DNA from 2 places in the Bacillus sp. N5-665 genome. Region 2 is predicted to be linked to the other one. Evidence: a T-box and tRNA genes for the amino acid it is inferred to sense, from the RefSeq annotation. Region 2 holds a T-box; the other holds one or more tRNA genes.
The links. The T-box of region 2 lies ahead of alaS (alanine--tRNA ligase). A T-box ahead of a tRNA ligase gene usually reads a tRNA of that ligase, here a tRNA-Ala.
Positions count from the first base shown of each region.

Region 1 (15,094 bases), 1.2 Mb from region 2:
GGACGTTGCCAGGCTTATATTATTCCGCAGTAGCTCAGTGGTAGAGCTATCGGCTGTTAACCGATCGGTCGTAGGTTCGAGTCCTACCTGCGGAGCCATTATGCTTCCATAGCTCAGCTGGTAGAGCACTTCCATGGTAAGGAAGAGGTCACCGGTTCAAGCCCGGTTGGAAGCTTGGGAAGAGTTTTGAAATTTTTGGCCCGTTGGTCAAGTGGTTAAGACACCGCCCTTTCACGGCGGTAACACGGGTTCGAATCCCGTACGGGTCACCACTTTTGGAGGATTAGCTCAGCTGGGAGAGCACCTGCCTTACAAGCAGGGGGTCGGCGGTTCGATCCCGTCATCCTCCACCATATATATTTTAAATGTCGGAGGGGTAGCGAAGTGGCTAAACGCGGCGGACTGTAAATCCGCTCCTTCGGGTTCGGCAGTTCGAATCTGCCCCCCTCCACCATTTTCTTTAAAATAACCTGAGAGGGTTTATTTTTTTGAAAAGATAACCATACTAGTAAATATTAATGGGCTATAGCCAAGCGGTAAGGCAACGGACTTTGACTCCGTCATGCGCTGGTTCGAATCCAGCTAGCCCAGCCATTTACGAGCCATTAGCTCAGTTGGTAGAGCATCTGACTTTTAATCAGAGGGTCGAAGGTTCGAATCCTTCATGGCTCACCATTTTCGCGGAAGTAGTTCAGTGGTAGAATACAACCTTGCCAAGGTTGGGGTCGCGGGTTCGAATCCCGTCTTCCGCTTTATTACTAAGGGGCCTTAGCTCAGCTGGGAGAGCGCCTGCCTTGCACGCAGGAGGTCAGCGGTTCGATCCCGCTAGGCTCCATCTAAATAAAAAAGCTTATATCATATGATGTAAGCTTTTTTTGTATTTAAAAAGACAACTTTCATATTTGTCATTTAAAATGGAGAAAACGCGAAAATAAAGGATGGGGATAATTGTGAAAGTTGTTATTGCATCTGATTCATATAAAGAAAGCTTAAAAGCTATAAAAGTATGTGAAGCTATTGAAAGAGGATTTGGAGCAATTTTTCCTAAAGCAGAGTACGTAAAAATACCAATTGGAGATGGAGGTGAAGGAACGGTTGATTCACTTGTGGATGCTACTGATGGAAGAATGATACCTCTTCATGTGACAGGGCCGCTTAGAGAACGTATACAAGCCTTTTACGGTATGTCTAAAGATAAAAAGACAGCGTTTATTGAAATGGCAGCAGCATCAGGATTACAACACGTTCCGGTTAAAAAGCGAAACCCACTTATTACAACGACTAAAGGAACCGGAGAGCTTATACTACATGCGCTAGACGAAGGAGCTGAGCACATTATTTTAGGACTTGGCGGAAGTGCTACAAATGATGGTGGAGCAGGTATGCTGTCAGCTTTAGGGGTCAGGTTTATAAATGGAAAAGGGGAAGTAATAGAGCCATCTGGAGGAACATTACATTCGATTGTCGCTATTGATTTTTCATGCATGGATTCACGCTTACTGCATATAAAGATAGAAGCAGCATGTGATGTAGATAATCCGTTAGTTGGAATAAGGGGAGCATCTTTCGTATTTGGGAGGCAAAAGGGTGCGAATGCAGAGATGGTGAAAGAGTTGGATGAGAATTTAAAGCATTATGCGAATATCCTTAAACAATACTTATCTTGCGACGTATCTAAAATACCTGGCGCAGGAGCCGCAGGAGGAATGGGAGCAGCTGTTATTGCAGTGTTAAAGGGAAACTTGCGGAGAGGAATTGAAATTGTATTAGACTATACAAATTTTGATAAGCATATAGAAGGTGCAGATTTAATTATAACTGGCGAAGGGAGAATAGATGAACAAACAGCATATGGAAAGGCCCCTGTAGGTGTTGCGGAGCGTGCAAAGCATTTTCGTATTCCTGTCATTGCTATTGGAGGATCTGTATCTCCGAATTATCCAGCTGTTCATGAAAAAGGAATCGATGCAGTATTTAGTATTACAGCGAGTCCTATGACATTAGAAGAGGCATATAAAGTAGCGGAAGAGAATATCGAAATGACAGCAAAGAATATTGCCGCAGTATGGAAAATAGCATCAGAAAAACACTTCTAAATGTAGGAGTGTTTTTTATTATTATTTAATAATAATGATGGTAGTTGTTTCATTAAGTTAACTTTATACATAGAATAGTCTTGAAATTGGGTTTTTAAGGCGAATACAAGTGAATAATTTGTATATCCATACAGAAAAATGTTGAGTTGAGTCAGACTATATAAAAGATTTAAAATATTTAGTGAAGGCATAAAAGGGGGATACTATCTATGAAAAAAGAAATCTCAGTTATTGGAGTTCCAATGGATTTAGGACAGATGCGTCGCGGGGTAGATATGGGGCCGAGTGCAATCCGTTATGCAGGCGTAATTGAAAGAATTGAAGAAATTGGATATGACGTTAAAGATATAGGAGATATACGTATAGAGAGAGAAAAAGAAGTAGATGTAAATACAAACTTAAGAAACCTTACACAAGTTGCAACTGTATGTAACGAATTAGCAAGTAAGGTGGATCATATTATAGAAGAGGGACGTTTTCCACTTGTATTAGGTGGTGACCATAGTATCGCAATTGGTACATTAGCTGGTGTTGCGAAACATTATAAAAATTTAGGTGTTATTTGGTACGATGCACATGGTGACTTAAATACAGAAGAAACTTCACCATCTGGAAATATTCATGGCATGTCACTTGCAGCAAGTCTAGGGTATGGACATCAAACGCTTGTAGATTTATACGGGGCATATCCAAAGGTGAAAAAAGAGAATGTTGTAATTATCGGTGCACGTGCATTAGATGAAGGAGAAAAAGACTTTATTCGCAATGAAGGTATTAAAGTATTCTCGATGCACGAGATTGATCGTATGGGTATGACGGCTGTTATGGAAGAAACAATCGCTTATTTATCTCATACTGATGGTGTACATTTATCATTAGATTTAGATGGTCTTGATCCTCATGATGCACCAGGAGTTGGCACGCCTGTAATTGGTGGCCTATCTTATCGTGAAAGCCATTTAGCAATGGAAATGTTAGCGGAAGCTGATATTGTTACATCTGCTGAGTTTGTTGAAGTAAATACGATTTTAGATGAGCGAAACAGAACGGCAACAACAGCAGTTGCTTTAATGGGTTCTTTATTCGGTGAAAAACTAAAATAAATGTAAGAAAAGCAACTGAGAAGTTGCTTTTTTTATTTGAAAATAAGCGTATAATAATGATTTATATTATACTGTACGATAATAATGTTTGACATCTTACCAATTTAGACTAAAGGAGGGTTGTTTGTAATTGTCGTTTGTTTCATGTATGGTATAATTAACTAGTTGTTGGAAATACATACAGATAGAGCATAAAACAATATTTCAATATATGGATAGAATTGCTCGTAAGTAGGAGGAAGGGTTAGCATGCCTTTTGAAGATACGACCATTTTGAAATATCTTAGTACGGTATTAGATATTGCCGTTGTATGGTTTATTATATATAAGCTAATTCTCATAATCCGAGGGACGAAAGCTGTTCAACTTTTAAAAGGGATTACAGTTATTATTGTCGTTCGGATGATCAGTATTTTCCTTGAATTGCATACGCTTTATTGGCTAACTGAGCAAGTATTAACGTGGGGATTTTTAGCCGTTATTATTATTTTCCAGCCAGAATTGCGAAGAGCACTTGAGCAGCTAGGACGCGGGAGTTTATTTTCGCGTGTTGGAACTCATGAGGATGATGAACCTGAAATCGTTGCAACAGCGATAGCGAAAGCAACGGAATATATGGGGAAACGTAGAATTGGTGCATTAATTACTTTGTCAAAAGAGACCGGTATGGGTGATTATGTGGAAACGGGTATTCCGCTAAATGCACACGTATCATCGGAATTACTTATTAATATTTTCATTCCTAATACACCTCTTCACGATGGAGCGGTTATTATGCAAGGAAGTACCATTAAAGCAGCAGCGTGTTATCTTCCGTTATCGGAAAGTCCGTTTATTTCTAAGGAGTTAGGAACTAGGCATCGCGCTGCAATGGGAGTTAGTGAAGTTACTGATAGTATCACAGTAGTTGTGTCGGAAGAAACAGGTCAAATTTCTTTAACGAAAAATGGTAAGTTGCATCGTGATTTGAAGACAGAACAATTGAAAGATATGTTGTTAGCTGAATTTAGTGCGAGCGAAAAAACGACTTCTTCGTCTTTATGGAATTGGAGGAGAAAGCGTCATGGATAAGTTAATGGAGAATCATTGGTTTTTAAAAGGGATCTCATTACTATTGGCGTGTATGCTTTTTATGTCAGCGACTTTAACTGAAAAAAATACGACATCGGGGATAATACCTTTCGCAAATGATGCGAAAGAAACCTTAACTAATTATGCCATTAACCTTAAGTATGATGAAGAGAAATATATTGTAAGTGGTATTCCGTCAGAGGGCGTTAAGGTGAAGTTAGAGGGCCCAAAAGCAGCAGTTGCTACAGCAAAAGCAAAAAAACAATTTGATATACCAGTTGATTTGAGAGATAGCGAAAAAGGAACTTATGAAGTTTCTTTGAAAACGAACGGGCTTCCAGATGATGTGAAAGGAACAGTTCAGCCATCAACAATTAAAATTACTCTACATGAAAAAGCGAGAAAATACGTTCATGTAGACTTAAAATTATCAAATGAGGATCAAATGCCAGCGGGTTCAACTCTTGAAAAATCAAACATTAAACCTGATACTGTTGAGGTAGTTGGGACGAAAGAAGAAATTGAAAGTATTTCATCTGCTAAGGCGTATATTGATTTAAAAGGTGTTAATAAAACTGTTACAAAAACAGCCGAAGTTACATTATACAATAGAGAAGGAAAACGTTTAAATGTAAGAACGAGTCCATCTAAAATTAGTGTAACATTGAATGTGGCGACGCAAGCTACGGCCAATAATACTGAAAAAACTGTTCCTGTAACGTATACGAAAAAGGGGAGTTTACCAGAAGGATTGGCCGTTACAAATATTAGCATTGAGCCGAGAGAAGTAACGATAGCAGGTCCAAAAGATATATTGGATAATATACAATCGATAGAGGGGGTCGAAGTAGATCTTAGTCAATTGACAGAGTCTACAACATTCGATACCTCTGTTTTATTGCCAAAGGGTGTAACAAGTGCAAAACCGAATCAAGTGAAGGTTTCGGTAGGAGTGCAAAAAACAAAACAAACGAAAACAAGAACGATTGATGGTATATCAATTCAAAAAAATGGACTTTCTAAAGATGTTACGGCCCAGCTACTTTCGCCGCAAGATGGGAAGATAAGCGTTGATATTTCAGGAGAAACAAGTATAGTAGATAAAATAACAGCTGCTCAAATAACAGCAGCCATTAATCTGCAAAATGTATCTCCGGGGACGAAGGATGTTTCTATTCAAGTGAGCGGTCCTGGTAATATTTCAATAGAGCCAAAGCAAAAAAATGCCAAAGTCACAATTGTGAAGAAAGAAAATCCAGATAAAGAAGTACAGGGTAACGGTGAAAAACCAGATTCAAATAATAACCAAGATAATCAAACTGAAAAACCAAAAAATCCTGAACCTGAACATAAGCCTAAGCCTGACCCGGAAAAGGAACAGGAACAAAATAAAGAACAAGAAACTAGTCAAGAGCCAACAGTAGATAATCAAAAAGAGCCAGAAAAAGGAGCGAATCATAATGGGTAAATATTTTGGTACAGATGGAGTACGTGGGGTTGCGAACCAGGAGTTAACACCTGAATTAGCGTTCAAAATTGGACGTTTTGGTGGTTATGTATTAACAAAAGATACAGATCGTCCAAAAGTAATTATCGGCCGTGATACACGTATATCAGGACATATGTTAGAAGGAGCTTTAGTAGCAGGTCTATTATCAACTGGAGCAGAAGTAATGCGCCTTGGTGTTATTTCTACACCAGGTGTTGCTTATTTAACAAAAGCGTTAGATGCACAAGCAGGTGTTATGATTTCTGCATCTCATAATCCAGTACAGGATAACGGAATCAAGTTCTTCGGTTCAGACGGTTTTAAATTAACAGATGAGCAAGAAGCAGAAATCGAAGCTTTATTAGACAAAGATGTTGATGAGTTACCACGTCCAACAGGTACGAACCTTGGACAAGTGAGTGATTATTTTGAAGGCGGACAAAAATATTTACAATATATTAAACAAACTGTAGAGGAAGATTTCTCTGGTTTACATATCGCTTTAGATTGTGCGCATGGTGCTACGTCTTCTTTAGCTCCATACTTATTTGCGGATTTAGAGGCTGATATTTCAACAATGGGAACTTCACCAAACGGCATGAACATTAACGATGGAGTAGGTTCTACGCATCCAGAAGTATTAGCTAAATTAGTAAAAGATAAAGGCGCTGATATTGGTCTTGCCTTTGATGGTGATGGTGACCGTTTAATCGCTGTAGATGAAAAAGGAAACATCGTTGATGGCGATCAAATTATGTTTATTTGTGCGAAGTACATGAAAGAAACTGGTCAATTAAAGCATAATACAGTCGTTTCAACTGTTATGAGTAACTTAGGTTTCTACAAAGCACTTGAAGCTAACAATATCACAAGTGATAAAACAGCAGTTGGTGACCGTTACGTAATGGAAGAGATGAAGCGTGGTGGTTACAACTTAGGTGGAGAACAATCGGGTCATATTATCTTACTTGATTACATTACAACTGGTGATGGAATGTTAAGTGCACTTCAATTGGTGAACATCATGAAAATGACGAAAAAACCATTATCTGAGCTTGCAGGTGAGATGACAAAATTCCCACAATTACTAGTAAACGTTCGTGTAACAGATAAAAAACTAGCATTAGAAAATGAAAAAATTAAAGATATTATTCGTGTTGTAGAGGAAGAAATGAACGGTGATGGCCGCATTCTTGTTCGTCCATCTGGAACAGAGCCACTTATTCGTGTAATGGCAGAAGCACCAACACAAGAAGTTTGTGACGCATATGTACATCGTATTGTAGAAGTTGTGAAAGCTGAAGTTGGCGCTGAATAATTCAATAAATTTATGAAAAGGGAGCACAAGAAGTGCTCCTTTTTCATATGTTTTATAGACGATGAAAAAAATTTCATTGACGGTTTATCTATGTTTGTTATAAGATGGTCTTGTTCTTTTTCTCAAAGGAAATATTGTAAATTATAGAAGCGCCAGAACTACAAGTAGTGTAGTTGACGAGGTGGAGTTTATCGAGATTTCGGCGGATGACTCTCGGTTGTTCATCACAACCGCAAGCTTTTACTTAAATCATTAAGGTGACTTAGTGGACAAAGGTGAAAGTGTGATGAGAGAAAAGGAACGGATACAAACTAGCTGTATAAGTATATACGGACTTAAACCCAATCGAGAGGAAGGTGAAAGCCGTTACAAGCTTACAGGGCTAGCAATATGTAATCCGTTTTTTAGTATAAATAAAAATGGTATCGGACTATGTCGTTACATGTTCGCAGAGCAATGTAAGCATTTGTAACGGCGACTAAACATGTGTGGAATCGTAGGATTTATTGGAGAGCAAGATGCAAAGGAAATTTTATTAAAAGGTTTAGAAAAGCTAGAATATCGTGGATATGATTCAGCAGGTATTGCAGTACAAGCAGAGAACGGTGTTGTTGTATACAAAGAAAAAGGTCGTATTGCAAAACTTCGCGAAATCGTAGATGAGAACGTAGCAGCAAGCGTGGGAATCGGTCACACACGCTGGGCTACACATGGTGTTCCAAGCAAAGTAAACGCGCATCCGCATCAAAGTACATCAAAACGCTTTACACTAGTTCATAACGGTGTAATTGAAAACTATGAATTAGTGAAAAAAGAATATTTACAAGATGTAACGTTCGTAAGTGAAACGGATACAGAGATTATCGTACAGCTTATGGAACAACAAGTGAGCACAGGATTAAGTGTAGAAGAAGCGTTCCGTAATACGCTATCTCTTTTACATGGCTCTTATGCGATCGGATTACTTGATGCTGAAAATCCAAACATGATTTATGTTGCTAAAAACAAAAGCCCGCTATTAGTAGGTGTTGGTGACAACTTTAATGTTGTGGCGAGCGACGCTATGGCGATGTTACAAGTTACAGATCAATTTATTGAGTTAATGGATAAAGAAATTGTAATCGTAACGAAAGAAAGTATTACAATTAAAAACTTACAAGGTGAAACGATTGAACGTGCACCGTTTACAGCGGAATTAGACGCAAGTGATATTGAAAAAGGAACATACCCTCATTTCATGCTTAAAGAAATCGATGAGCAACCACTTGTAATCCGTAATATAATTCAAAAGTATCAAGATGAAAATGGCGAGATTGAACTGAATGCAGACATCCGCAATGCGATTTTAGATAGCGATCGTATTTACATCATTGCATGTGGAACAAGTTATCATGCAGGTCTTGTTGGAAAACAATTTATCGAGAAGTTTGCAAAAATGCCAGTTGAAGTGCATGTAGCAAGTGAATTCTCTTATAACATGCCATTATTAACAGAAAGACCATTCTTCATTTACATTTCACAAAGTGGTGAAACAGCTGATAGCCGTGCAGTACTTGTGCAAACAAATGAAATGGGTCATAAAGCATTAACGATTACAAACGTACCTGGTTCTACGCTTTCTCGTGAAGCTGATTACACACTTCCGTTATACGCGGGACCAGAAATCGCAGTTGCATCAACGAAAGCTTACACAGCACAACTTGCAGTACTTTCAATTTTAGCTGCGGACATTGCTAAAGCAAAAGGCGAAGTTCTTGATTTCGATTTAACACACGAATTAGGAATTGTAGCAAATGCAATGGTAGAACTTTGTGATCAAAAAGAAGAAATGGACGCATTAGCAAAACAATTTTTAGCAACAACTCGTAACTGTTTCTTCATCGGACGTAGCGTAGACTTCTACGTAGGATTAGAAGGTGCGTTAAAGCTAAAAGAAATCTCTTACATCCAAGCAGAAGGATTTGCTGGAGGAGAATTAAAACACGGTACAATCGCCTTAATCGAAAATGGTACACCAGTTATCGCACTTGCTACACAAGAGCACGTAAACCTTGGAATTCGTGGTAACGTGAAAGAAGTAGTAGCACGCGGAGCTAACCCATGTATCATCTCAATGAAAGGCTTAGAAATGGAAGGTGACAGCTTCGTATTACCAGCTGTACACGAAGCACTAGCACCGCTAGTAGCAGTTATTCCATTCCAACTTATCTCATACTACGCGGCACTTCACCGCGAATGTGACGTTGATAAGCCACGTAACTTAGCTAAGTCTGTTACTGTTGAGTAGGAGATTGGTAGGTTAATAAATATAGTGTGGATTTGAAATAAATTTACGAATTTGTACCCCTTTAGATATGTTATCTAAAGGGGTATTTTTGTGCCGAAAAAGAACATCTAAAATTGCTAAGTGGATAGAATCCTACTAATTAAAATTTTACTTTATCGGATTTGGAATAGAACCACTTTTATTTATCTGAATTTTCCGTTACTATTTTAAGTATCAGTGAACAATTTTCTTTATTATGAAGAGAAGAGACGATAGATTCATGGACATTACAAGGGGGCTTATTATATGAAAGTGAAAGCAAAAACATATTTAAGTATAGAAGAGATTATTTCATTACCGGCCGTATCAAGTGCAAATATAAGTGATGATGGAAAAAACGTAGCATTTGTAAAGAAGACAGCTAACTGGGAAGACAATACGTATAGAAATCATGTATGGATATATGAGAAAGATAAAGGGCAGAGTTACCCACTAACAGATGGGGATATAGATAGTACACATCCAGTATGGTCTCCAGATTCTAAGAGCATTGCATACCTTAGTCCAGGCGGTGACGGAGCTAATAAAAATCAGATCTTTGTTAAGTTAATAGACGGTTGTAGTGAGGTTCAAATTACGGATGAGAAGGAAGGAGTTAATACATTCAAATGGGAGCCTACTGGTAAAGGTTTTTATTATATTGCACAGTCAAAAGAATGTGAGGAGATAAAGAAACGTAAGGAACGATATGGAGATTTCCATCATGTAGGTAAGGAACATCAGAATAATTGTTTATACTAAATTGAAATAGAAAAAGTGAAACAAAACGATAAACAGGAACGGAAGGTTAGCGGTGTTTATCAACTAACGGACGGTAAGGATTTTTATATACATAACTTTGATATTTCAAATGATAGGAAAAAGGTTGTATGTATGGCTACACCAAGTTTAAACGATTATATGAATGGTGATCTATACATATTAGATGTTGAAGCTGGGGAACTACAAAAGATGAATATAGATAAGTTGTTAGGAGCGAGCGTCTGCTTTTCTCCTGAGGGCGATAAAATATGTTACTCAGCAAGCATAAGAGAGAAGGATTACTATAGAAATCATATACAAGATAATACATTAGAGATATATGATATGAATACTAGAGAGGTAATTCAACCTTTAACAAATTTTGATAGTACGGTTATGCCATTACAGTGGACAGCTAAAGGAATTTTAATTAGATGGCAGGATAAAACGAATTACCGTATTGGCTTGTTATGTGAGGATGGCACTGTGGAAATGTTAAGCGAAACAGTAGATGGGTTTATAATGGATGCCTCTATAACAAGGGATGGCAATCATATAACATATACTAAGGCTATAACTATAACAAATGAAACCTTTGAAATCTATTTGGATGATAAAAAAGTAACGAATGAAAATAGCTTTTTCGAAGGAAGGCTTAAAAGTAACAGAGAAATCATCTCATGGAAAAGTAGTGATGGTCTTGAAATAGAAGGTGTTTTATCAACCCCAGTAGAGTTTGACGTAAATAAAAAATATCCTTTATTAGTAGTAATCCATGGTGGTCCATCTTGGGCATCCTTTCCGATATTTTCAGACTGTTTTAATGAAAAATATCCGATTGAACAGTTTATCGAAAAAGGCTTTATCGTTTTAGAGCCAAACTATAGAGGAAGTTCTGGTTATGGTAATGAATTTTTAAAAGCAAACTATAGAAAACAAGGAATTGCTGATTATGATGATATTATATCTGGAGTGGATGAACTAGTTGAAAAAGGGATTGTAGATAAAGATAGAGTAGGAGTTATGGGATGGAGTAACGGAGGATATATATCAGCTTTCTGTTCTACATTTAGTAGTAGATTTAAAGCTATTTCAGTTGGAGGTGGAATTACAAACTGGAGTACCCATTATGTAAATACAGATATCCCTTACTTTATTAGGATGTATTTAGGAGATGCTCCATGGAATGATCCAGAGATATATAAGAAAACTTCACCAATGACATATATTAAATCAGCCTGTACGCCTACCTTAATTCAACATGGGGAAAAGGATGTAAGAATTCCAACTACAAATGCATATGAGCTATATGAAGGGTTAAGAGACATGGAAGTCGATACAGAGTTAATTATACTTAAAGGAATGGCATATAGTCCTAATCAGCCAGGAATGAATGTAGCTATTATGAAACAGAATTTGATGTGGTTTTCACACTATATTCTTGGTGAAAGTATGAAAGATTTTCGTACTATATAATGGATATCCACACAGGGATTTTTCGTTGTGCAATCGGATTAGATTGTTGAAAAAGAGATACAACAAATTATATAATTTGTTGTAAACTGTATGCAAACTATTATTGAAAAGATTTAAATGATTATAAGGAAACGTAATTCGGAGGACTAATATGACAGAGAATAAAAATGAGTTATCTGTAGAACAACGTGAAGAACTATTAAAAGTATTACAAGCTCGTTTTGAGAAAAACGTGAACCGCCATGAAGGTCTTGAATGGGCTAAGATTGAAGCAAAACTGGCTACTAATACTGAAAAGTTGTGGTCAATTCATGAAATGGAAGTAACTGGCGGTGAGCCGGATGTTGTTGGTTATGATGAAGAGAAGGACGAGTATACTTTCTATGATTGTTCAAAGGAGAGTCCTAAAGGCCGCAGAAGTCTTTGTTATGATCTTGAAGCGTTAGAGGCAAGAAAAAAACATAAACCAGAAAATAACGTTATTGATGTGGCAACTGCTATGGGCATTGAATTATTAACGGAAGAACAATATCGAGAGTTGCAACAGTTTGGGGATTTTGACATGAAATCATCAAGCTGGGTACAAACACCTTCAGACATTCGAGAACTTGGCGGTGCTCTATTTTGCGATTATCGCTTCGGACACGTTTTCGTGTACCACAATGGAGCAGATTCCTATTATGCTGCTAGAGGATTTCGTGGTTCGCTAAAGGTCTAAATTTGAAAAAAGTAAGAGTATGTTTTAATTAATCTTTTTAAAACATGCTCTTTTCTATAATTGTTACTTAGAGTTATTCATATTGGTTTAACCTATGTAAGAACTATAATACTATGTAAAATTAATTAATATCTAGCATATTAGTAAACTTATACCCAGAGGTGTAGAAAAAAAGGATTTCTAAAAATAGGAGTTCTTTTTTATTTGTTGTCAGGATTTTTAAAGAATTTAGAGATTTCATAGAAAACAAACGGGATATCGAGTAAAATGTTAAGTATTGTTTTCAACATTCAAAAGGGTATTTTGGAGGTTCTTTTCGCGAATTTTTATAAGTCTATTAAAGGAGGAAGATATATCTAAAATAGCAAGATATATCAAATTAAACATGAGTATTACATTTCATAAAAAGGTAGTAGCATTAACAGCAGGACTAACGGTATTATCTTCATCTATGGTATCGTTCGCAGAGGAACAACAATCAGTAAATAACTATCAATCTATAAGTGCTCTGGAACAAGGTGGAACAGATCAACTTCAGGTATCAGATGAACAGGCTTTAAAAAGTATTGAAGAGAGTTTTGAAGGAGTAGACGGACGTGGTGGAGGTACTGTCGATAATAAGAAAGTGGACAGTCTTCAAGGTTCAGAAGGTATGTATGAAGAAACAGGTACATTAACGGTTCCTAACAATTCAAATAGAACAAAACGTAGTCTTTCTTTTTCAGCTCCTAAAGTTTCTAGTACTATAAATGGCGTCCCATTCACTGAATGGATTGTCCCAACTGGTAACGAGAATATTCGTCCTCAAAACCATATGGTTCCAAAGTATATTACAATTCACGAGACTGACAATAAAAGTGTAGGAGCAGGAGCTAAAAACCACGCTCAATACTTATATAACCAAGCAGTAGGACAAACAGATCGAGCTGCATCATGGCACTTTACAGTAGATGATAAAGAGATTTATCAACACTTACCATTAAACGAAAACGGATGGCACGCAGGAGACGGTGATGGACCAGGTAATAGAGAATCTATTGCAATTGAAATTGCAGTTAACAGTGATGGTGACTATAATAAGGCAGTAGATAACGCTAAGAAACTTGCAGCTTATTTAATGAAAGAAACAGGTGTACCATTAAATAATATTGTAAAACATCAAAAATGGAGTGGTAAAATCTGCCCTGCTATTATGATTAACAGTGGACAATGGGTTCCATTCGTAAATGGTGTTGAAGGGTATTATAATAAATTTTATCAACCAACAGACGATATAACAGGAGGTTGGTATGAGCCAGCTATTCGTGATTTGAATAGAAGAGGTATTATGGTCGGAGAAGGAAACGGTATTTTTGCGCCTAATAGATCTGTAACAAGAGCTGAGTTTGCTCAATTAATCTCTAATTCTCTAAGTCTTCCAGCTGGAGATGCAACGTTTAAAGATTTAAATGATGTAAATCCAACTTTACGAGATGGTATTAAACGTACTGCAAGTGCAGGCATCATTTCTGGTAGAGGAGACGGTAATTTTGACCCTAACACACCTATTACAAGAGAAGAAGCTGCAGTTATTGTAAATAAAGCTTTACAGTATAAAAAAATAAATGGACCATTGGCAAACTTACCATTTGCAGATAAAGATCAAATTATCTATAAAGAAGCAGTACAAAGATTATACGGTTTGGGTATTGTAAAAGGTATGGGAGATAATCTGTATGTGCCTAAAGGAACGACGACTCGTGGTGAAACAGCAGCATTCATTTTAAACATGCTTCAAGTAATTGAAACTGGTAGTGTTCAAAAAGGAATTGGTACAGTTGAAATTAATGGAATTGGGGTAAATGTTCGTAGCGGAGCGGGTGCTAGCTACTCTGTTGTTAGAAAAGCCAGCAAAGGTGAAAAAGCTACAGTATATGAAGAGAAGAGTGGCTGGTTAAGAATTGGTACAGGTGAGTGGGTTTATAATGAACCTAGTTACATGGTATATAAGAAGGATAAAAATTAAGTCGTTAAGAAGCAGAATGGATTACTGGACAAGTTATTCATTTTGAAGGTGGATTTAAAAGATAAAAAAGAAGGTATCTCATTTCGGTGAGATACCTTCTTTTTTAATCTTTCTTCAATCTTCTTGCAACACCATTTCCTAAAGACTGTAGCCCTTGAACGAGGATAATTAAAATAAAGACTGTTGCATACATTATTTCAGGTTCGTAGCGTAAATGTCCGAATCGATATGCTAAATCACCAAGACCGCCAGCACCTACAAGTCCAGCCATTGCTGTTGCACCGATTAAGCCAATTGTTGCAATTGTCAAGCCGAGTACAAGGGAGGGACGAGCTTCTTTCACCATAACGTGCCAGATGATTTTTATAGTAGAAATGCCCATCGCTTGGTAAGCTTCAATAACACCACGATCCACTTCTAATAATGCTGTCTCCATTAATCGTGCAATATAAGGAGCTGTGAATACGACAAGTGGTACGATAACCCCTTGCACGCCAATGGATGTTCCCATTAGAAACTTTGTAAAAGGTAAAATGAAGAATAATAGAATGATAAATGGAAGAGAGCGAATGATATTAATAATTGTATTAAGAATCGGATAAATGATTTTATTTTCGTGCTGCCCACCAGGTCTCGTTAAAACAAGTGTGACGCCAAGTGGTAATGCAATAAGGATAGAGATGAATAGTGAAATAGATGTCATTTGAAATGTTTGAATGGTTGCTTCCCATATGACTTTACCCCATTCATC
Region 1 is NZ_CP093325.1:5,350,747-5,365,840, reverse strand. Features, by position in the region: rRNA gene rrf (5S ribosomal RNA) at 1-14, shown strand, start outside; tRNA gene MNO09_RS30055 (tRNA-Asn) at 24-98, shown strand; tRNA gene MNO09_RS30050 (tRNA-Thr) at 103-175, shown strand; tRNA gene MNO09_RS30045 (tRNA-Glu) at 198-272, shown strand; tRNA gene MNO09_RS30040 (tRNA-Val) at 278-353, shown strand; tRNA gene MNO09_RS30035 (tRNA-Tyr) at 371-454, shown strand; tRNA gene MNO09_RS30030 (tRNA-Gln) at 520-594, shown strand; tRNA gene MNO09_RS30025 (tRNA-Lys) at 600-675, shown strand; tRNA gene MNO09_RS30020 (tRNA-Gly) at 681-752, shown strand; tRNA gene MNO09_RS30015 (tRNA-Ala) at 763-835, shown strand; gene MNO09_RS30010 (glycerate kinase) at 951-2,096, shown strand; gene rocF (arginase) at 2,306-3,199, shown strand; gene cdaA (diadenylate cyclase CdaA) at 3,449-4,270, shown strand; gene MNO09_RS29995 (CdaR family protein) at 4,263-5,738, shown strand; gene glmM (phosphoglucosamine mutase) at 5,731-7,077, shown strand; gene MNO09_RS29985 (hypothetical protein) at 7,364-7,549, shown strand; gene glmS (glutamine--fructose-6-phosphate transaminase (isomerizing)) at 7,562-9,364, shown strand; partial or broken gene MNO09_RS29975 (S9 family peptidase) at 9,650-11,620, shown strand; gene MNO09_RS29970 (DUF4256 domain-containing protein) at 11,772-12,338, shown strand; gene MNO09_RS29965 (S-layer homology domain-containing protein) at 12,724-14,343, shown strand; gene MNO09_RS29960 (methionine ABC transporter permease) at 14,447-15,094, opposite strand, start outside; gene MNO09_RS29955 (methionine ABC transporter ATP-binding protein) at 15,090-15,094, opposite strand, start outside.
Region 1: it has a tRNA-Ala gene. The T-box ahead of alaS (alanine--tRNA ligase) is inferred to sense a tRNA for this amino acid. The anticodon was not compared.

Region 2 (15,094 bases):
AGCCAGCTAACATTACAGCTGGGGACGTAATCCGTGTATTAGAGGGTCCAATTAGTGTTGTAGAAATGATAGAAGAAGAAGAACCAGCACAACGCCAATTATGGATGCGTGTTCGTGATGCGGTGCAAGAAGTGTTAGATAGTACAACGTTAGAAGATTTAGTACGTTATGAGGAAGAAAATCACGGGGGCTATATGTTTTACATTTAATTCCTTGTGAAACGATTTGGAAAGAAGGAGATTTAATGGAACGCATTTACTTAGATCATGCTGCGACATCTCCGACTCACCCAGAAGTGGTCGAAAAGATGATTCCATATATGACAGAAACATTTGGGAACCCGTCTAGTATTCACTTTTATGGACGTCAAACGCGCCATGCAGTAGATGAGGCAAGACGGGCGGGTGCACGTAGCATTCATGCGAATCCGAATGAAATTATATTTACGAGCGGTGGTACAGAAGCTGATAATTTAGCACTTATAGGTGTAGCACGTGCGAACCGTCATAAAGGTAACCATATTATAACGACGCGAATTGAACATCATGCAATTTTGCATACGTGTGAATTGTTAGAGCGCGAAGGGTTTGAAGTGACATATTTACCTGTTGATGAAACAGGACGCGTTCAAGTTTCTGACATACAAAATGCATTAACAGAAGAGACGATTCTCGTATCCGTTATGTTTGGGAATAATGAAGTTGGGACGATGCAACCAATCGTGGAAATAGGGAAGTTGCTAAAAGAGCATCAAGCTTATTTTCATACAGATGCGGTACAAGCTTACGGATTAGTAGAAATAGATGTGAAAGAGTTCGGTATTGATTTATTATCGATTTCAGCTCATAAAATTAATGGACCAAAAGGTGTAGGGTTCCTATACGCTGGTGCAAATGTGAAATTTGAACCGTTATTAATAGGCGGGGAGCAAGAAAGAAAACGCCGTGCTGGTACTGAAAATGTACCGAGTATCGTTGGTTTGCAACATGCAATTTTGTTAGCTGAAAAAACTCGTGAGCAAAAAAATGCCCAATATGAAGAGTTTAAAGATATAATGGTATCTGTCTTCAAAAATGAAGAAATTACTTTCGAGGTAAACGGAAACTTAGAATATCGCTTACCACATGTGCTTAATATCAGTTTTACAGGAATGAACATTGAACCGTTCCTTGTGAACTTAGATATAGCTGGCATTGCAGTGTCAAGTGGCTCGGCGTGTACAGCTGGTTCGATTGATCCATCACATGTATTAGTAGCGATGTTCGGAAAAGACTCCGATCAAATACGTTCATCCGTACGCTTTAGTTTCGGGCTTGGAAATACGAAAGAGCAAATTGAGAAAGCGGCGTACGAAACAGTGAAAATCGTGAAGCGATTAACACAAAATTAGCATGGGAGGTGACATGATGAACAAACTACCTCAAGAAACACGCGTTGTCATCGGGATGTCCGGTGGCGTCGATTCATCTGTAGCAGCTCTTTTATTAAAAGAGCAAGGTTATGATGTAATCGGAATTTTTATGAAAAACTGGGATGATACAGATGAGAATGGTGTCTGCACAGCAACGGAAGATTACAATGATGTAATTGAAGTGTGTAACCAAATTGGCATTCCATATTATGCAGTAAACTTTGAAAAACAATACTGGGATAAAGTATTTACGTACTTCTTAGATGAGTACCGAGCTGGTCGTACACCGAACCCAGATGTAATGTGTAATAAAGAAATTAAATTTAAAGCATTTTTAGAGCATGCAATTGCGCTTGGTGCTGATTATGTAGCGACAGGTCATTATGCACGCGTTGCTTATATGGACGGCGAATATAAAATGCTTCGCGGCGTTGATGACAATAAAGACCAAACGTATTTCTTGAATCAATTAAGCCAAGAGCAATTATCAAAAACAATGTTCCCATTAGGTGAATTAAAGAAACCGCAAATTCGTGAAATGGCGACAGAAGCTGGTTTAGCGACAGCGGCGAAGAAAGATAGTACTGGCATTTGCTTTATCGGTGAGCGTAACTTTAAAGATTTCTTAAGCAACTATTTACCAGCGCAACCAGGTGTGATGCAAACATTATCTGGTGAAGTGAAAGGGAAGCATGACGGTTTAATGTACTATACAATTGGACAACGTCATGGCCTTGGTATTGGTGGTAACGGTGATCCGTGGTTTGCTGTTGGGAAAAACTTGAAAGAAAACATTTTATATGTTGATCAAGGATTCCATAACGAACTTCTATATGGTGATGAAGTTATTGCTACGAATATCGGCTGGGTAAGTAATGAAGCGAAAGGAAAAGAATTTAAGTGCACAGCAAAATTCCGTTATCGTCAAGAAGACAATAAAGTAACGGTTCAAATCGTTGATGAAAATACAGTTCGTATTCTTTGTGACGAGCCAATTCGTGCAATTACACCAGGACAAGCAGTTGTTTTCTATGATGGAGATGAGTGCTTAGGCGGTGCTACAATTGATGAAGTATATCGTAGTGGTAAGAAATTGGATTATTTAGGATAAAATGAGAAGCCTCTGCCGATTAGCGGTTAGAGGTTTCTTTTACATAAAGCGAATTTTCGTTCGCTTGGAAAATACATTCTTTGTTATAATTTGTTGTAGAGGTGAAGGACATGTCAAACAAACTTGAAACAGGTATTCAATATATGCAAGAAGGAAACTGGGAAGAAGCTGCTAAAAATTTCACAGAAGCAATTGAAGAAAATCCGAAAGATGCGCTTGGATACATTAATTTTGCGAACTTATTAGATGCACTAGGTGATAGTGAAAGAGCAATTTTATTTTATAAACGTGCATTAGAATTAGATGATAAATCTGCGGCTGCTTATTATGGATTAGGAAATGTGTATTACGGTCAAGAGCAATTTGCAGAGGCAAAGGCTGTATTTGAACAAGCGATGCAAGCGGGATTACAATCAGCTGATGTAACATTTATGTTAGGTATTACACATGTGCAACTTGGAAATGATCGTCTTGCACTGCCGTTTTTACAAAGAGCAACAGAATTAGATGAAAACGATGTAGAAGCTGTGTTTCAGTGCGGACTTTGCTTTGCACGTTTAGAACATATTCAAGAGGCGAAACCTTATTTTGAAAAGGTATTAGAAATGGATGAAGAGCATGCAGATGCGTATTATAATTTAGGTGTTGCGTACGTATTTGAAGAAAATAACGAGAAGGCTCTTACTTTATTTAAGAAAGCAACTGAAATTCAGCCAGATCACTTTTTAGCTGGCAATGGTGTTCGTTTATTGGAGCAAGAAGCTGAATAAGATGAAAATATAGTTTAATGGGTAGTTATCCCTCATCTAAATAGGTGGGGGATGTACTGCTCATTAAAGTGAAACGAACCGGAAAGGAGAGGAAAGATGGGAAATCAACATGCAATGGATTTGTTTGAGGAAGAGAAAAAGTTTATAAAAGCGCAAGTTCTTCATACCATTTTCCACAACGAAGAAAACCTCTATTCCGTTGTCAGTATGAAAGTCATTGAGACGAATGAAACGTACGACGAAAAAAAAGTGATGATAAACGGTCATTTTCCCCGCATGCATGAAGATGAAGTGTTTACATTGACAGGGCATTTTAAAGACCATCCGAAGTATGGGAAACAATATTTAGTTGAAACGTTTAAGAAAGAATTGCCGCAAACAAAAGCAGGTATGGTGCAATATTTAGCGAGTGATTTATTTAAAGGGATAGGAAAGCGTACAGCTGAAAAAATTGTGGATCATCTTGGGGAACATGCCATTTCTAAAATTATGGATGATCCGGATGCGTTAAATGGTGTTGTCAATAAGCAAAAAGCGCAAGAAATATATGAGACAATTGTTGAACATCAAGGATTAGAGAAAGTAATGAGTTTTTTAAATGGTTACGGTTTTGGAACGAAGCTTTCTATTAAGATTTACCAGCAATATAAAGAGATGACATTAGAAGTTATTCGTAATAATCCATATAAGCTTATTGAAGAAGTGGATGGGATTGGATTTGGAAGAGCGGATGATATCGGACGGGCGTTAGGGATATCGGGTAATCATGATGACCGTGTACGTGCGGGTTGTTTTTATACGTTAGAGAATGTTTCATTGCAACTTGGTCATGTTTATATGGGGAAAAATCAACTTGTAAGAGAAACGATGTCACTTTTAAATAATCAAGAAGGAAGAGTGACCGAGGAAGACATTGTAGCTTGCGTTGAAATGATGCAAAGTGAAGGGAAAGTTATCATAGAAGAAGAACGAGTGTATTTAGCATCGTTATTCTACTCAGAAAAAGGTGTTGTAAAGTCTATTCGCCGACTTATGAATCAAGAAGAAACACCTTCATTTCCTGAAGCAGAAGTGTTAAAGACGTTAGGTCAAATTGAAGAACAACTGAACGTACAGTATGCACCGCTTCAGCAAGAAGCGATTCAAACGGCACTTCATAAGCCGATGATGTTATTGACAGGTGGACCAGGAACAGGGAAGACAACAGTTATTAAAGGAATTGTTGAAATGTATGCATCACTGCACGGATTATCGTTAAATCCGAATGAATACAGTGATGATAATCCATTTCCGATATTATTAACGGCCCCAACAGGAAGAGCAGCGAAGCGAATGAGTGAATCAACGGGGCTTCCAGCTTGTACAATTCACCGTTTACTTGGCTGGACGCCAGAAGGGTCTTTCCAGCGTAATGAAACGGATCCAGTACAAGGGAAATTGCTCATTATTGATGAGTTTTCAATGGTTGATATTTGGCTTGCAAATCAGCTGTTTAAGTCATTGCCGACTAACATTCAAGTTATCGTTGTAGGCGATGAAGATCAATTACCATCTGTAGGACCTGGGCAAGTGTTGAAAGATTTATTGAATGCAGGTGCAGTTCCAACAGTAAAGCTTACTGAAATTTATCGTCAAGCGGAAGGCTCATCTGTTATTCAACTCGCCCATGCTATAAAAAATGGAACGCTCCCGCCAGATTTAGCGCAAAATCAAAAAGATCGTTCATTTATCGGCTGTACAGGAGCTCAAATTGTTGAGGTTGTTAAGAAGGTTTGTGAAAATGCTAAGACAAAAGGGTTTAGCGCAAGGGATGTACAAGTACTGGCCCCGATGTACCGCGGACCTGCCGGTATTAATGTGTTAAACGAAGCGTTGCAAGAAGTGTTTAACCCGAAAAGGGAAAAGAGTAAAGAAATTGTTTACGGTGATGTTGTATACCGACGAGGCGATAAAGTACTACAACTCGTTAATCAGCCGGAGAGCCAAGTGTTTAATGGTGATATCGGAGAAATTGTTTCGGTGTTTTATGCGAAAGAAAATGTTGAACAACAAGATATGATTATCGTTTCATTTGATGGAATTGAAGTAACGTATACAAAGCCAGACTTAAATCAAATTACACATGCCTATTGCTGTTCGATTCATAAGTCGCAAGGTAGTGAGTTCCCAATCGTAATTATGCCGATAGTAAAAAGTTACAATCGGATGTTACGTCGTAATTTAATTTATACTGGCATTACAAGAAGTAAGAAGTTCCTTATTATTTGCGGAGAGGAAGCCGCTTTCCAGTCTGGTGTAAATCGCCTTGATGATGCAATGCGCCAAACGACTTTAGCTGGTCGTTTGCAAGAATCACAAGGAGAAGTACAGATGGTAACAGTTAATGGCGAAGAAATGGACGTGGAAAACATTTCACCGTATGATTTCATGTAACAAGGTGAAATTATATAGTGAAACTTTCAAACGTATAACGTTGAAAGGCTCCAGCAATGTATAAATGAATGCGGTTTGGACATAATGGCGAATAGAATCTGGGAGACTGTAAGGAGATGAAAGCCATATGTTCATTTGTCCAAATTGCAAAGGGAAAGACATTGGGAAAATAGGTGTCAACCAATTTTATTGCTGGAATTGTTATATCGAATTATCGGTTTCAAAGGGGAAAATCCATACGCATCAAGTAGAGGAAGATGGTTCATTAAGCTCTCTTGATGATTTATTTGATGAGAACGAAAGAACGATCGGATAACGAAAAGGGGGATTTACTTTGAATCTACGCAATTCATTAATCGCATTAGGTGTTGGAGCTGCAGCATATCAATATGCTCGCAAGCAAGAGGTATTTTCAAAACGCAATATGAAAAAAGCACGTAAGATGATTAAATCTTATTTATAAGCGCAAAAAACTCCCTTCATCAAGGGAGTTTTTTTATGCACTTGTATGTAAATATAAAAGTCCAATTTCAGAGAAGAGATACGATAGGCCGTAACATCCAACGCCAAGCATTCCGTAATGAAATAATTGCTTCGCTCTTTCTTTTCGTGAGGAACGAATAAAGAAACCTTTCCAAATACCAAACCCGATACAAACCCATTCAAGAATCATAAAAAGTGCTGATAATACGAGCATAAATAAAACCATTATGAGCCCTCCTGATTATATTGTTTCATGCTGCATTCTCAGGGGTGGTTGTCCTTATTATGTTATGTATATGTACGTCTTTACAAAACAGTATGGTCTGCACGAAAAGATTTTAAAACTTTCGCACATAACCTACCCTATTTATTTTCAAAATAAAGGTGGAGGAGGTTTTTCATGTGAAGAATCTTAAAATCATTTGGATATATCGTTTAGGGTTATTGTTACTTGTATTTCTTTGTTTGCTCGTCTTTTTAAAAATTAAGCCGCTATGGGCACCGATTATTTTTGTATTTAAAGTGGCAATTACACCGTTTCTTATTGCGTGTTTTATTGCGTATTTATTGCATCCTTTAATTGAAAAAATTCATAAAGAAGGGATGCCACGTACACTTGCTATTTTGCTCATTTACATCCTTTTCTTTGGCGGAATTGGTTATGGGATTTATAAAGGAACGCCAATTGTTATTAAGCAATTACAAGAGATTAATGAGCAATTTCCGCAGTTTACAAAAATGTATGATTCTTGGATGGATGGCGTTACGGAACAAACAGCGAACTTCCCGTCCTTTATTCATGAAAAGGTGAAACAAATTTTTGGTGGAGTAGAAACGAAGATACAATCACTTTTAAATAAAGTGATGAGCACAGCCCGTGGCGTATTGGACTCGTTGCTTATTATTTTCTTAATACCGTTCATTGTATTTTACATATTAAAAGATTACGGTGAATTTTATCATATCTTTTGGAAACTAGTCCCGAGTAAGTGGCGTAGTACAGGGCAAATGCTGGCGAAAGAAATTGATAAGTCACTCGGAAGTTATATTCGAGGACAGTTATTTGTTTGCTTAGTATTAGGGGGCGTATCTGTTCTTTCTTTTTGGTTTATCGGTATGAAATATCCATTATTACTCGGCATTATTATTGGGGTAACGGATATAATCCCGTACTTCGGTCCTATTTTAGGGGCGATTCCGACATTGATGATTGCGGCAACGGTATCAACGAGTTTACTCATTAAGGCGGGAATTACGATTGCTATTTTACAATTTTTGGAAAGTAACATTTTATCACCTTACATCGTTGGTAAGTCACTTCGTATGCATCCTGTTATTATTATGCTCGCATTACTAGTTGGGGGAGAAGTGGCAGGAATTGTAGGGTTATTAATATCAGTTCCTGTTTTAGCGGTCATTCGTACGGTGATCGTTCATGTAAGGCCTCTTTGGAAAAAAGAAAATGTGTAATATGATAGCCCTCTACTTATAAAAGTAGAGGGCTATCATTATTTAGAGAGTTGCTCGTGTATTTGTTGAACGAGAGAGCTTACATCATTTGTTTGAATATGTTTTATTTTTTTCCATTCATTATCGTACATAAATATAATTTGATTGCTGAAAAGACGCTTTTGCTCTTTTAGATTAGAAATGTTTGCAAAAGAGTACTCTTCAAATATTGGGTTCTTACTTACATCTGGTCCATAAAAGAAGAGCCGTTTGTTCGTTAAAATCAATAGGCCTGGCCTTGCGACGGAACGATAAATAAATATGTCTAATGAACATGCTACATAAAACAATATTGTTTCGTCAGTCATTAATATGTTTTTAGCTTTGCTTAATAAGGTTGTCATTGTAATCGCCCCTTTATTATTGATAATTTAATCATAACAAAAATATAATATTCTGAAAAATATAGAGATAGTACAATTTATTAATAAATGCATAATATATTGAAAGGCTGTTAAGAATGAATAGTAGAATAACTATGGTTAATGCAATATAAATGATTATCTACATTGACAAACTTAAGAGAATTCTATTATATTTAGTCATATAATACATTAAATCAATGACGGAAAAAGTACGTTACAGTCCATTTATAGAGAGAAGCTTCCATATGGCTGAAAGAAGCTTTAAATGAAGGGTAACAGAAAGCTAATCCTGAGAGCAGCTAATCACTGCCGTCTTGCCACGTTACGGCACCATGAGGTGATGAATTGATTGTTATAATAATCAATTCATAATTAGGGTGGTATCGCGAGTTAACTCTCGTCCCTTTTATAGGGGCGGGAGTTTTTTATATTTAAGGAGGAAAATACAATGAAACAACTAACAGGCGCACAAATTCGTCAAATGTTTTTAGACTTTTTCCAAGAAAAAGGACATGCAGTAGAACCTAGTGCATCACTAGTTCCGCATGAAGATCCATCTCTGTTATGGATTAACAGTGGTGTAGCGACATTAAAAAAATATTTTGATGGACGTGTAATCCCGCAAAATCCACGTATTACAAATGCTCAAAAATCAATTCGTACAAACGATATTGAAAACGTAGGGAAAACAGCTCGTCACCATACATTCTTTGAAATGTTAGGAAACTTCTCAATCGGTGATTACTTTAAAGAAGAAGCAATTACTTGGGCTTGGGAATTCTTAACGAGCGACAAATGGATCGGATTCGATAAAGAATTACTATCAGTTACAATCCATCCAGAAGATGAAGAAGCATTCACAATTTGGAATGAAAAAATGGGTGTTCCAAAAGAGCGCATCATCCGTTTAGAAGAAAACTTCTGGGATATCGGTGAAGGACCAAGCGGACCGAATACAGAGATTTTCTATGACCGCGGAGAAGCTTATGGTAATGACTTTAGTGACCCAGAATTATATCCAGGCGGAGAAAACGAGCGTTACTTAGAAGTATGGAACCTTGTATTCTCTCAATTTAACCATAATCCAGACGGTTCATATACACCGCTTCCTAAGAAAAACATCGATACAGGGATGGGTCTAGAGCGTATGACATCTATCGTTCAAGATGTACCTACAAACTTTGACACAGACTTATTCATGCCGATGATTGGCGCAACAGAATCAATTTCTGGTGAGAAGTATCGTAATGGTGACTTAGAAAAAGATATGGCGTTTAAAGTAATTGCTGACCATATCCGTACAGTAACATTTGCTGTAGGTGACGGTGCTCTTCCATCTAACGAAGGCCGTGGTTATGTATTACGTCGTTTATTACGCCGCGCGGTTCGTTATTCGAAGAAATTAAACATCAACCGTCCATTCATGTTTGAATTAGTGCCGGTTGTTGGAGAAGTAATGAAAGACTTCTACCCAGAAGTACTTGAAAAGAAAGATTTCATAGCAAAAGTTGTGAAAAACGAAGAAGAGCGTTTCCATGAAACACTTCATGATGGGGAAGCAATTTTAGCTGAAGTTATCACAAAAGCAAAAGAAGAAAAAACAACTGTTATTTCTGGAGTAGATGCGTTCCGTCTATATGACACATATGGTTTCCCGATTGAATTAACAGAAGAATATGCAGAAGAAGCTGGTATGACAGTTGATCAGGAAGGCTTTGAAAGTGAAATGGAAAAACAACGTGAGCGCGCACGTGCTGCTCGTCAAGACGTTGATTCTATGCAAGTTCAAGGCGGTGTCCTTGGAGAAGTGAAAGTAGCGAGCGAGTTCGTTGGTTACGGTACAGTTGCAACAGAAAGTAACGTTGTTGCACTTGTGAAAAACGGCGAATACACAGATAGCTTACAAGCTGGTGAAGAAGGGCAATTAATGCTTGATGTAACACCATTCTATGCTGAGAGCGGTGGACAAATTGCAGACCGTGGTTACCTTCTTGCTGACGGCGTGAAAGTGCTTGTAAAAGACGTACAAAAAGCACCAAATGGCCAAAACTTACACAAAGTTGTTGTTGAAGAAGGTACATTAACGAAAGATGCGGCTGTGAAAGCTATTATCGACACGAAAAACCGTAGTAGCGTTGTGAAAAACCATACAGCAACTCACTTACTACACCAAGCATTAAAAGACGTACTTGGAACGCATGTTAACCAAGCAGGTTCTCTTGTAACTTCTGAACGTTTACGCTTTGATTTCTCTCACTTCGGTCAAGTACAAGCTGACGAATTAGAAAAAATTGAGCGTATGGTAAACGAGAAAATTTGGGAAAGTATTGATGTTGAGATTTCTCAAAAAGCAATTGAAGAAGCGAAAGAAATGGGCGCAATGGCATTATTCGGTGAAAAATACGGTGATGTTGTACGCGTTGTACAAGTAGGCGATTATAGCTTAGAGCTTTGCGGTGGTTGTCACGTTGATAACACAGCTTCAATTGGTATTTTCAAAATCGTTGCTGAGTCTGGTATCGGTGCAGGAACGCGTCGTATTGAAGCAGTAACTGGTAAATCTGCATACGAATTAATGAACGATCAAGTAGGTTTATTAAAAGAAGCAGCAGGAAAAATGAAAACAAATCCGAAAGATATTTTAACAAGAGTGGATGGTTTATTTGCTGAAGTAAAACAACTTCAAAAAGAAAACGAATCTCTTGCTGCAAAATTAAGCAATATTGAAGCTGGAAACTTAACTGATTCAGTAATGACAGTTGATGGCGTAAACGTATTAGCAGCGAAAGTAAACGTTGCAGATATGAACAACTTACGTACGATGATGGATGACCTGAAAAATAAATTAGAGTCTGCAGTTGTCGTATTAGCGTCTGTAAATGATGATAAAGTAAACATCTTAGCTGGCGTAACGAAAGATTTAATTAGCCAAGGTTACCATGCTGGTAAACTTGTGAAAGAAGTAGCTTCTCGTTGTGGCGGCGGCGGTGGTGGCCGTCCTGACATGGCTCAAGCAGGCGGTAAAAACCCAGCGCAAGTTGAGGAAGCTTTAGCATTTGTACAAGAGTACGTTAAATCTGTTTCAAAATAAAGAGATAGTAGTGTACAATGGTAGGGAGAGGAGAAGTTCTTCTCCCTATACTTACTATATAAGTGAGGTGCTTGAAATGGACGGTTTTGATAAAACAATGAAGTTTAGCATTCAAGATGAAAAACAGAGTGTCCATGTAAATGATGTACTTTTAACTGTGTATGATGCACTTCAAGAAAAAGGCTATAATCCGATTAACCAAATCGTCGGTTATTTATTAAGTGGAGACCCAGCATACATACCTCGCCATAAAGATGCACGAAGCATCATTCGCAAGCTTGAACGTGATGAGTTAATTGAAGAGCTTGTGAAGTCGTACTTGAAACATCATCGTGAGGAGTAGTTTATGCGGATATTAGGTTTAGATGTAGGTACAAAAACAGTCGGAGTTGCAATGAGCGACGAAATGGGCTGGACAGCGCAAGGGCTGGAAACAATCAGGATTAACGAAGAACGAGGCTATTTTGGTTTTGACCGTATTTCTGAGTTAGTAAAGCAGTACAATGTGGACAAAATAGTAGTAGGTTTACCTAAAAATATGAATGGTACAATTGGCCCACGTGGTGAAGCGTGCCAGCAATTTGCAGAAAACCTGCGAAATCTGTTACAATTAGAAGTTGTAATGTGGGACGAGCGTTTGTCAACGATGGCAGCGGAACGTCTGCTCATTTCAGCTGATGTAAGCCGTAAGAAGCGAAAACAGGTAATCGATAAGATGGCTGCAGTCGTAATCTTACAAGGATTTTTAGATAGTAAATAAGAGGTGACCAAAATGGAAGAAAATCAAATTACAATTGTAGACGAAAAAGGTAACGAACATTTATGTGAAATTATTTTCACTTTTGATGCTGAAAAATTTGGCAAAAAATCATACGTAGTCTTCTCTCCAATCGGTGAAGTAGACGAAGATGGAGACCCAATTTATGATGCAATGGCTTATGAGCAAAATGAAGAAGAGGGCGGAAGTTTACTTCCAATCGAATCTGAAGAAGAGTGGGAAATGGTACAAGAAATGTTCAACACTCTAGCTGATGAGCAAGAAGCTGAATAATAAGTACTGAAAAGATGGACGACATATAGTCCATCTTTTTTTATATGTAAAATGAAAGATTTTTTGTCGAAACTGTGTAAACCTTTGTAGTATAATGAGACGGATTGTAGAAAAATAAAGTGTCTATCTAAAAAAGATAAATAAATTTATTGTGTTTTTATATCGTGTTGTATAGAAAGATATACATACGGTCTACAATTTAATTAAGGAGGAAGAGTGTTGATAGAGAATCAAGTGAAAAAAAAGCGTAGACGTCTTTTTTTATTTTCAATTATTGCACTGCTTTTAGTTTGTGGGTCAGTCTATGCGTATATTTCATCCGCATTAGGGCCAGTTGATAGCGGGAATAAAAAAGAGATTGAAGTAGAAATTCCAAAAGGATCATCTACTAGTAAAATTGGTGAGATTTTAGAAGAAAAAGGTGCTGTGAAAAACGGTACAGTTTTTAGTTTTTATACAAAGGCTAAATCGAAAAATTTACAAGCGGGTACATATTTATTAAATCCTTCAATGAGTGCCTCAGATGTTATTGAACAAATGTCATCTGGTAATGTACATCGTCCAGCTCTTTATAAAGTGACGATAAAAGAAGGTGCACAAGTAACTGAAATTGCAGAAACGGTTGCAAACGAATTAAAGTGGAATAAAGATGATGTCGTACGTCAATTAAACGATAAAGCATTTATTCAAAAAATGCAGCAAAAGTATCCGAAGTTGTTAACGGATAAAATCTTTGATAGCAATATTAAATATCCATTAGAAGGTTATTTATATCCTGCGACGTACTCTTTCTATAAAAAAGATACGACGTTAGAAGAAATTGTAATTCCAATGCTTGAGAAAACGAATGCAATCATTGTTCAAAACGAGGCAAAAATGAAAGCGAAAAAATGGGATGTTCATCAGCTTTTAACATTGTCTTCACTTATTGAAGAAGAGGCAACAGGCTTTACAGATCGTCAAAAAATCTCTAGTGTCTTTTATAATCGTTTGGAAAAAGGTATGCCCCTGCAAACTGATCCAACGGTATTATATGCACTTGGAAAGCATAAACAACGTGTATTATACGAAGATTTAAAGATAAACTCACCGTACAATACGTATGTTGTGAAAGGATTGCCGGTTGGTCCGATTGCAAACTCTGGTAAACATTCAGTGGAAGCGGCGTTAGAGCCTGCGCAAACAGATTATTATTATTTCTTAGCTGCACCAACTGGTGAAGTGTACTATGCGAAAACATTGGAAGAGCATAATGCATTAAAGCAAAAATATATTACGAAAAAACAGTGAAATGGGGAGGGATAGCGAAAAAGGTCGCACATCCCTCTTTTTTGTGGTAAAATATATCGGGTTAAAAACTGGCAGAAGAATCGTTTTTAATATCAAAACGGGACGTACAAGCTAAGGGTGAAACTGGCTTGTATTTTTATTGCATTCTATGTGTGAAAAGACGTCATAGAGGCACTTCTCCATGTAAATAAGGAGGACCATTATGGAGGATGCAGTTAACGAGTACCTATTATCATTTATTGATCCAAAAGATAAATTAATTCTTGAAATGGAAGATTATGCGAAAGAAAATCATGTGCCGATTATGGATCGACTTGGAATGGAATTTATGTTGCAATTTTTACGTTTAATTGGACCAAAAAGCATTTTAGAGCTTGGTACAGCAATTGGTTATTCTAGTATTCGTATGATGCAAGCTATTCCAAATTCTCACATTGTGACAGTTGAACGCAATCGCGAGCGATATGAAAAAGCACTTGAATATATAGAATGTTCACCAGTTAAAGAGCGTATTTCCGTTATTTACGGTGATGCGTTAGAAACAGGCGAGCAAGTAGAAAAACATGGAACGTTTGACGTTATTTTTATTGATGCAGCAAAAGGACAATATCGTCGCTTTTTTGACTTGTATGAACCGTTATTAAACCCTGGTGGTGTAATTATTTCAGATAATGTTATGTACCATGGCCTTGTAACGACAAAAGAGAAAATTGAAAACAGACGTACACGTGGTTTAATTCGTCGTATTAAGACGTACAATGAATGGCTTATGAACCATGAAGGATATGATACAACGATTTTCCCAATTGGTGATGGAGTAGCTGTTAGTAAAAAGAGAGGGTGACCAAGGTATGAAGAAACCTGAATTGTTAGTAACGCCAAAAGCAGTAGTGGATATCGAACCTCTTGCGAAAGCAGGAGCAGATGCGGTAATGATCGGTGAGCAAAAGTTCGGTTTACGTTTAGCAGGGGAATTTTCACGTGAAGATGTGAAACAAGCTGTGAAGATTGCACATGAAAATGGTGTAAAAGTATACGTAGCAATGAATGCTATGTTCCACAATGATAAAGTAGACGAATTAACAGATTATGTTGCATTTTTAAACGAAGTAAGTGTAGATGCAATTGTTTTCGGAGACCCAGCAGTATTAATGGCGGTCCGAGAAGTAGCGCCAAATATGCAATTGCACTGGAATACAGAAACAACAGCAACAAACTGGTTTACTTGTAACTACTGGGGACAAAGAGGAGCAAAACGAGCTGTATTAGCTCGTGAGCTTAGCTTAGATGAAATTGTTGAATTAAAAGAAAATGCTGAAGTGGAACTTGAAGTACAAATTCACGGTATGACTTGTATGTTCCAATCGAAGCGTTCCTTAGTAGGAAACTACTTTGAGTATCAAGGACGTAATCTTGACATTGAAAAGAAAAAATATGAAGAGAATATGTTCTTATATGACCCAGAGCGTAACAATAAATATCCAATTTATGAAGATGAAAATGGTACTCACATTATGAGTCCAAACGATATTTGTTTCATCGATGAGTTAGAAGAACTAATTGACGCTGAAGTCGCTAGC
Region 2 is NZ_CP093325.1:1,050,481-1,065,574, forward strand. Features, by position in the region: gene cymR (cysteine metabolism transcriptional regulator CymR) at 1-209, shown strand, start outside; gene MNO09_RS07810 (cysteine desulfurase family protein) at 245-1,390, shown strand; gene mnmA (tRNA 2-thiouridine(34) synthase MnmA) at 1,407-2,522, shown strand; gene MNO09_RS07820 (tetratricopeptide repeat protein) at 2,633-3,292, shown strand; gene recD2 (SF1B family DNA helicase RecD2) at 3,389-5,725, shown strand; gene MNO09_RS07830 (YrzR-like zinc ribbon domain) at 5,853-6,041, shown strand; gene MNO09_RS07835 (YrzQ family protein) at 6,060-6,188, shown strand; gene MNO09_RS07840 (hypothetical protein) at 6,222-6,434, opposite strand; gene MNO09_RS07845 (AI-2E family transporter) at 6,611-7,678, shown strand; gene MNO09_RS07850 (PH domain-containing protein) at 7,717-8,061, opposite strand; T-box leader at 8,271-8,490, shown strand; gene alaS (alanine--tRNA ligase) at 8,531-11,173, shown strand; gene MNO09_RS07860 (IreB family regulatory phosphoprotein) at 11,250-11,516, shown strand; gene ruvX (Holliday junction resolvase RuvX) at 11,520-11,933, shown strand; gene MNO09_RS07870 (DUF1292 domain-containing protein) at 11,946-12,224, shown strand; gene mltG (endolytic transglycosylase MltG) at 12,444-13,514, shown strand; gene MNO09_RS07880 (O-methyltransferase) at 13,717-14,358, shown strand; gene MNO09_RS07885 (peptidase U32 family protein) at 14,366-15,094, shown strand, end outside.